Regions from separate parts of the Brevibacterium metallidurans genome, predicted to be linked through region 1. Evidence: predicted binding sites of a transcription regulator. Region 1 holds the regulator's gene; the other holds the start of a gene.
The links. Region 1 encodes LexA, which represses DNA repair genes until DNA is damaged. Its sites were predicted from a motif close to TCGAACANNTGTTCGA; they were not measured.
Positions count from the first base shown of each region.

Region 1 (3,735 bases):
AGCGCGACGGACACGCTCGATTCGGATGTCGACCGCTCAAGCTGGGCCTGCCTCATAGTGTGCCTTTCTTCGTGTGCAGCGCGGGTGGTGCGCTCTCCATTGTCCCAGGGTCGCGGACCCGGCGTTGACCGGGGCGACCTCTGACGACTCAGTTCGCCGAGCGCCGTCTCAATTGAATGAGCGCCGTCTCAGTTCGACGTGAGCAGAATGCTGGGATCGGTGTCGACGATATCGCTGATCGCTGTGAGGAACGCAGTCGTCTCAGCCTCGGTGCCGGCGTTGACACGGGCATGATGGGCGATGCCGATGTCGCGGATGAGGATGCCTCGGTCGAGCAGCTTCTGCCACAGTTCGGCCGGGTTCGCGATGTTGCCGAAGAGGACGAAGTTCGAATCGCTCGGGTGCACGGTGAAGCCGAGTTCGGCCAGGTGTGCGGCGATGGCGTTGCGGGAGTCGATGAGCCGGTCGACGTTGCCGAGCAGGAGATCCGCGTGGTCGAGTGCGGTGCACGCGAGGACCTGCGTGACGTCGGAGAGATGGTAGGGCAGGCGCACGAGGCGGAGGGTGTCGATGAGTTCAGGGGCGGCGATGGCATAGCCGAGGCGCAGACCCGCGCACGCGAACGCCTTGCTCATCGTCCGGGAGACAACGAGGCGGGGGCGGCCCTCGAGGAGGGTCATCGCCGAGGGCAGTGCGGGGCGGGAGAATTCGGCGTACGCCTCGTCGACGATGACGATGCCCGAGCAGTTGTCGTAGGCGGCTTCGATGACGTCGAGGCCGAGCGAAGTGCCGGTGGGGTTGTTCGGAGTGCAGAGGAAGACGATGTCCGGGTCGACGCGGGCGACTTCGGCAGCGACCGCCTCGGCGGTGAGACCGAAATCGTCGTCACGGTCGGCATGGACCCATTCGGCACCGGTGCCGGTGGTGATGAGCGGATGCATCGAATAGCTGGGCGTGAAGCCGAGCGCGGTGCGCCCGGGACCGCCGAAGGCTTGGACGATGTGGGAGAGGACCTCGTTCGAGCCGTTGGCCGCCCAGATCATCTCCGGGGGCAGGTCGACAGGGGTGCCGGCGCGTTCGTTGACGCCGTCGAGGTAGCCGACGAGGTGCTCGCGCAGGGCGGTGAACTCCCGGTCCGGGTAGCGGTTGAGTCCGGACAGATGCGTGTCGACGGCTGCCCGCATCGCCGCGACGACGACATCCGGGATCGGATAGGCGTTCTCGTTGACGTTGAGCTGCACCGGAACGTCGAGGTGAGGAGCGCCGTAGGGCTCCCGTCCGACGAGATCGGCACGCACTGGCAGAGACTCGATGTTTCCCACACACCGATTTTAGCGCTGGGGAACGTCGAGGCTCTGGCCGGGGTGGACGACGGGCGAGGACAGGTGGTTGAGCTCGACGATGTCGGCGACGACATCGCGGGTGTCCCGGTCGAGTCCGAGGTTCGAGGCCACGGTCCAAAGCGACTCTCCCTCACCGACGACGACGGCGTCCGCGGCGACGCCGACGACCTCGTCCCCGGCGACCGCCTCGGCGGTGAACGTCTGAGCGGAGAAGAAGAGCGTGCCTCCGATGATGGCCAGCGCGCACAGTGCGGTGCGGAGCAGGCGGACGGCGCGTCGGCCACGGGTGGTCAGATGCATGGGGGAAGTCTTCGCAGACATTGCATTTACCTCTTTCTTCGTACGATTCCACCCGCAATGGGTAGAACGTCTGTTCTATTCAACATGCCATTCGAACATATGTCCAGTCCATCTCGAACATTTATGAGACAATGAACGAGAACCAGCGTTGTTGATCGGTCTCGAACAACCATCCCAGGCGGCACTGACACGAGATCTCTCGAGGCGGTTCGACCGGTGGGAAACGGCGGGATTAGAACGAAGGGGAGAGAGCAATGGTGCAGAGCAAACGAGGCAGAGGACGGCCGCGCAACGAGGATGTTGCCAGCGAGATCGCCGCGGCCCGCAGCGATGAGGACGAGGTCGAGATCCCCGACGGTCCGACCGGGGCCGGGGACTTCCGGCTCTCCCCCAGGCAGCGGCTCGTGCTCGAGACGATCGAGCGCGCCGTGGTGACCAACGGCTATCCGCCGAGCATGCGTGAGATCGGTGAGGCAGCCGGGCTCGCGTCGCTCTCAAGCGTGGCGCATCAGCTCTCCCAGCTCGAACGGCTCGGCTACGTCCGCCGCGACCCGAAGCGTCCGCGGGCGATCGAGGTCGTCAACCCGTTCGAAGAGGAGGAGGCCGAGCGCGCGAAGTACGAGGAGCTGGCGAACAACACCGTCCAGGTCCCCGTCGTCGGGCGCATCGCCGCCGGCGGGCCGATCCTCGCCGAGCAAGAGATCGACGACGTCTTCTCCCTGCCCACGCAGGTCGTCGGCTCAGGTGAGATGTTCCTGCTCAAGGTCGTCGGGGACTCGATGATCGAAGCCGCGATCTGCCACGACGACTGGGTCGTCGTTCGCAAGCAGCACACCGCCGACAACGGTCAGATCGTCGCCGCCCTCCTCGACGGCGAGGCGACGGTGAAGACGCTCAAGCGCAAGGCCGGGCGGCAGTGGCTGCTGCCGCAGAACAAGGACTACGACCCGATCGACGGCACCTATGCCCAGATCATGGGTCTCGTCGTCGCCGTCATCCGCCGCCTCTGAGGTCCAGCGGCGTTTGAGGGCATTGCCGTTTGAGCGCAGGTCCTCGCCGAGGTGGTCGACTGTACACACGAATGCCCCCGACCGATGGTGGTCGGGGGCATTCGGCATTTCCGAGGCGTGTGCGCCGGCTTGTGACGAGCGCGGCATGCGACTAGCGGGGCTTGCGACGAGCGCGGTTTGCCCTCTGCGGAGGCCGCCCAGCCCATCCACCACCTTCAACTCCACACACCACCTGTGCACGGGTGGTTTATCGCGCTGCGCCGACGTTGTGCGGAGCCGGACGGAGGAAATGACGCTGCGCGTGCGAAATGGGGCTGCGGGTGCGAAGTAGGGCTCGACGTAGGACGCGCCGTCATCCCTTCGCGGGGTCGTCCTCCTTCGTCGCGGCCAGGCGCCCCAGGGCCGTGCGCACGAGCGCCGAATCCGTCGTCGGCCACATCCGCGGCATCGAGTTGACGAGGTACCCGGCGTACCGGGCCGAACGCAGACGCGAGTCGAGGACCGCGACGACGCCTCTGTCCCCGGTCGAACGAATGAGGCGCCCGGCGCCCTGGGCGAGCCGGAGCGCGGCATGGGTCGCGCTCACCGCCATGAAGCCGTTGACCCCACGCCGGTCGGCGTCCCGGGCACGAGCCTGCATGAGCGGGTCGTCGGGCCGGGGGAAGGGTATCCGGTCGATGATGACGAGTCGGTTCGTCCGCCCGGGCACGTCGACGCCCTGCCACAGCGACATCGTCCCGAACAAGCACGCCCCGTCGTCGGCGGCGAACCGGGAGACCAGCGACGGCAGACCGTCATCGCCCTGCAGCAGGATCGGCAGGTCGACGATGCCGCGCAGGTGCTCGGCCGCGGCATTCGCCGCCGCCCGCGAGGAGAAGAGTCCCAGCGCACCGCCCTTGGAGGCGGTGACGAGCGCTTCGAGTTCGGCCAGCGCCTCCTCGCTCAGTCCGCTGCGCCCGGGTTTCGGCAGGTGCGCGGCGACGTAGACGATGCCCTGCTTGCCGTAGTCGAACGGCGAGCCGACGTCGAGGCCGTCCCACCTCGGCGCATCTGGACCGACGAGCCCGAGCGAGGCGGCCACG
Region 1 is NZ_BAAAAF010000013.1:61,950-65,684, reverse strand. Features, by position in the region: gene hisB (imidazoleglycerol-phosphate dehydratase HisB) at 1-56, opposite strand, end outside; gene AACX88_RS14205 (histidinol-phosphate transaminase) at 189-1,322, opposite strand; gene AACX88_RS14200 (LysM peptidoglycan-binding domain-containing protein) at 1,332-1,643, opposite strand; gene lexA (transcriptional repressor LexA) at 1,898-2,653, shown strand; gene AACX88_RS14190 (ATP-dependent DNA helicase) at 3,006-3,735, opposite strand, start outside.

Region 2 (3,735 bases), on a different contig from region 1:
CTTCGAGCGGCTGAGGTAGTCGGCTTCGGACTCCTCGACGTGGTCGGGAAGGGTGGGATCGAGCTGGAAGCTGCGCCACTCGACCTCCACGTCGTCCTTGTTCTCGAACCCGTCGAGTGCGGATTCGAAGCGACGTTTGCCGATGTAGCACCACGGACATGCGATGTCCGACCAGATCTCAATTTTCATGACACTTTCAACTACCTGGTCGTGGAGGTTATTCCCCTCAGCGCCCGGACGCGACGACGGTCACAGTGGTGGCGTCGCCGAGGCGGTCAGAACAGAGCGCCCTGCGGGCTGGCGAGCTCGCCGGCGCCTTCCGTCCGCTTCCACTTCGTCGCGCGGTAGTCGTCATCGGCCGATCCGCGCAGACCGTAGGCGTCGATGAGCGGATCCATGCGCGCCTTGAGCCACGACCGATACTCCTTCGAAGCGTAGGCCGAGCGGGAGTACATGCGCCGGTAGCGGGGGAGGAGCTCGGGGCGTTCGCGTTCGAGCCACGCGAAGAACCACTCCCTGGCGCCCGGGCGCAGGTGGAGGGCGCCGTAGGCGACGCGACTCGCCCCGGCGTCCCTGATCGCGCGCAGCGCGGAGTCGAGGTGCTCGCGGGAATCGGTGAGCTTGGGCATGACGGGCATGATGAAGACCGAGACACGGAAGCCGAGGTCGGCCGCGGCGCGCACCGTGGCCAGACGGGCAGCCGTCGTCGGGGTGCCCGGTTCGAGCGACTGCTGGAGTTCGTCGTCGTGGACGGCGATCGACATGCTCAGCTCGACGTGGACGTCCTCCTTGGCCCGGGCGAGCAGCGGAAGGTCCCGGCGCAGCAGGGTGCCCTTCGTGAGGATCGAGAACGGGGTGGCATGCTCGGCCAGGGCGGTGATGATCCCGGGCATGAGACTGTAGCGTCCCTCTGCCCGCTGGTACGGGTCGGTGTTGGTGCCCAGTGCGACGAGCCCATGCGACCAGGTTCGCTTGGCCACCTCGGCGGCGAGGACTTCGGGAGTGTTGACCTTGACGATGACCTGCTGATCGAAGTCGGCTCCCGTGTCGAGGTCGAGGTAGCGGTGCGTGCTCCTCGCGAAGCAGTACACGCACGCGTGTGAGCAGCCGCGGTAGGGATTGATCGTCCAGTCGAAGGGCATCGCGGAGTTCTTCGGAATCCGGTTGAGGGCCGACTTCGCGAGCACCTCGTGGAACGTCATCCCGGCGAACTCGGGGGTGCGGACGCTGCGGACGAGGCCCCTGACCCCGAAGAGTCCGGCCACCTGCTCCGCCTGCTCCTGCGCTTCCCATCTCACTCCTTCATTCGAACACGTGTTCGAGTCCGCGTCAAGGGGTGCAGGGGTGGAATCGGCGGCCCGAGTTCACATAGTGAGCAAATGGTATGCCAAATAATCGATACCGCTGAGAGTGGTGCTGGCGGAATCCTTCCAGGTCGGCATGGTCGGCCCACTCACTATGAACGCAGTATCGGCGTGCAATCGCTCCCCCGGAAAGCGTTTTCCCTATTGTGGAACCAATGTGAGCCAGGTTACGCTGGCGCCGTCAGCAGTCAGCCCCACGCCGCAACGAATTGAGCATTTGGTATTCCAGCGGTGTGCTTCTCGGATATGAGAGTTCCCATGGCGAACACCGTGACCTCCGACCAGCCCGTGCCCGAGCCGCAGCCGGTGCCCGGCACCCCGGCGACAGGCACTCCGTCGCCCGATACCCCGTCGGCAGGCACCGCTCCCGCGCGCCTCGGGCCGGGCCCTGAACAGCTCGCCGCCCACCGGATCAGTCCGCGCTTCTACAACGCCGACCTTGCCCCGAGCCGGAAGGAAGGCCGCAGCTGGACCGCCTACAGCGTGTTCTCGCTGTGGGCCAACGACGTGCACTCGCTGGGCAACTACGGGTTCGCCCTCGGTCTCTTCGCGCTCGGGCTCGGCGCCTGGCAGATCCTTCTCGCCCTCCTCGTCGGGGCCGGGCTGCTCTTCGTCCTCCTCACCCTCTCCGGATTCATGGGCCACAAGACCGGCGTGCCCTACCCGGTGATGTGCCGGATCGCCTTCGGCATCCACGGCGCGCAGCTGGCGGCCTCGGTGCGCGGCATCGTCGCGATCGCCTGGTTCGGCATCCAGACGTATCTGGCCGCGAACGTCCTCAACGTCCTCCTTCTCACCCTCGTCCCCGGCCTGCAGTCGTGGGCCGAGGTCGAGTTCCTCGGCCTCAGCGGCCTCGGCTGGTTCTCCTTCACCGTGCTGTGGATCGTCCAGGTGATCATCGTCAGCTACGGCATGGAGATGATCCGGAAGTACGAGGCGATCGCCGGACCGATCATCCTCGCCACCTTCCTCGCCCTGGCGATCTGGATGCTCGTGCGCGTCGACTTCCGCATCTCCTTCTCGATCGACGACCCGCTCACCGGGTGGGAGATGTGGACGAACATCCTCGGCGGGGGCGCCCTGTGGGTCGCGATCTACGGCACCTTCGTCCTCAACTTCTCCGACTTCACCCGATCGGCGAAGAAACGGGGGTCGATCGTCGTCGGAAACTTCTGGGGCATCCCCATCAACATGCTCGTCTTCGGGCTCGTCGTCATCTCGCTCGCCGGTGCCCAGTACACGATCGACGGCACCGTGATCAGCTCCCCGGCCGACATCGTGCAGGAGATCGGCAGCCCGATCCTGCTCGCCCTAGCCTCGCTGTCCCTTCTCGTGCTCACGATCGCCGTCAACCTCATGGCGAACTTCGTCGCCCCCACGTATGCGCTGACGAACCTCTTCCCGCGTCACCTGAACTTCCGCAAGGCCGCGATCATCTCCGCGATCATCGGCTTCGCCATCCTGCCGTGGAACCTCTACGACTCACCCGTGGTCATCGTCTACTTCCTCGGCGGACTCGGTGCCCTTCTCGGACCGCTCTTCGGCGTCATCATGGTCGACTACTGGGTGGTGCGGAAGACGAAGGTCAACGTCCCGCAGCTCTACACCGAAGCCGGCGACGGCGAGTACTTCTACCACCACGGAGTCAACTGGCGGGCGATCGGCGCGTTCGTCCCCGCCGCCCTCCTCTCGCTCATCCTCGCCCTCGTCCCCGCGTTCGCCTCGGTCTCCCAGTTCTCGTGGTTCCTCGGGGCGGGGATCGCCGCCATCATCTACTTCGTCATCGCCCGCCGCGACTTCACCTTCCGCGAGGTCGACGGCGAGGAGATCGCCGTGCCCACCGCCCACTGAGCCTGCGGAGTCCGCAGCCGTCCCAGCACCAGACCGGAGTCACACCATGCGCATCCTCGTCGTCAACGTCAACACCACCCCGGCCATGACCGAGGGCATCGCCCGTGCGGCAAGGCAGGCCGCCTCGGCGGGCACCTCGATCATCGGACTGACCCCGACCTTCGGCGCGGAATCGTGCGAGGGCAACGTCGAGAGCTACCTCGCCGCCCTCGGCGTCATGGACGCCGTGCTCAACTACGACGGCGAGTTCGATGCGGTCATCCAGGCCGGATACGGGGAGCACGGTCGCGAAGGCCTCCAGGAGCTCCTCGACGTCCCCGTCATCGACATCACCGAGGCGGGGGCCGGGATGGCGATGTTCCTCGGCCACCGGTTCTCCGTCGTCACCACGCTCGACCGCACCGTCCCCCTCATCGAGGACCGCCTGCTGCTGTCCGGGTTCGACCGGCACTGCGTCTCGGTGCGGGCCTCCGGGATGGCCGTCCTCGACCTCGAAGCGCACCCTGAACGTGCGGTCGAG
Region 2 is NZ_BAAAAF010000007.1:68,502-72,236, forward strand. Features, by position in the region: gene AACX88_RS10490 (DsbA family oxidoreductase) at 1-189, opposite strand, end outside; gene AACX88_RS10495 (Rv2578c family radical SAM protein) at 276-1,298, opposite strand; gene AACX88_RS10500 (NCS1 family nucleobase:cation symporter-1) at 1,623-3,215, shown strand; partial or broken gene AACX88_RS10505 (aspartate/glutamate racemase family protein) at 3,262-3,735, shown strand, end outside.
Region 2: a site for LexA is predicted at 1,307-1,322, ahead of AACX88_RS10495 (Rv2578c family radical SAM protein). Genes of this name have one in related genera too.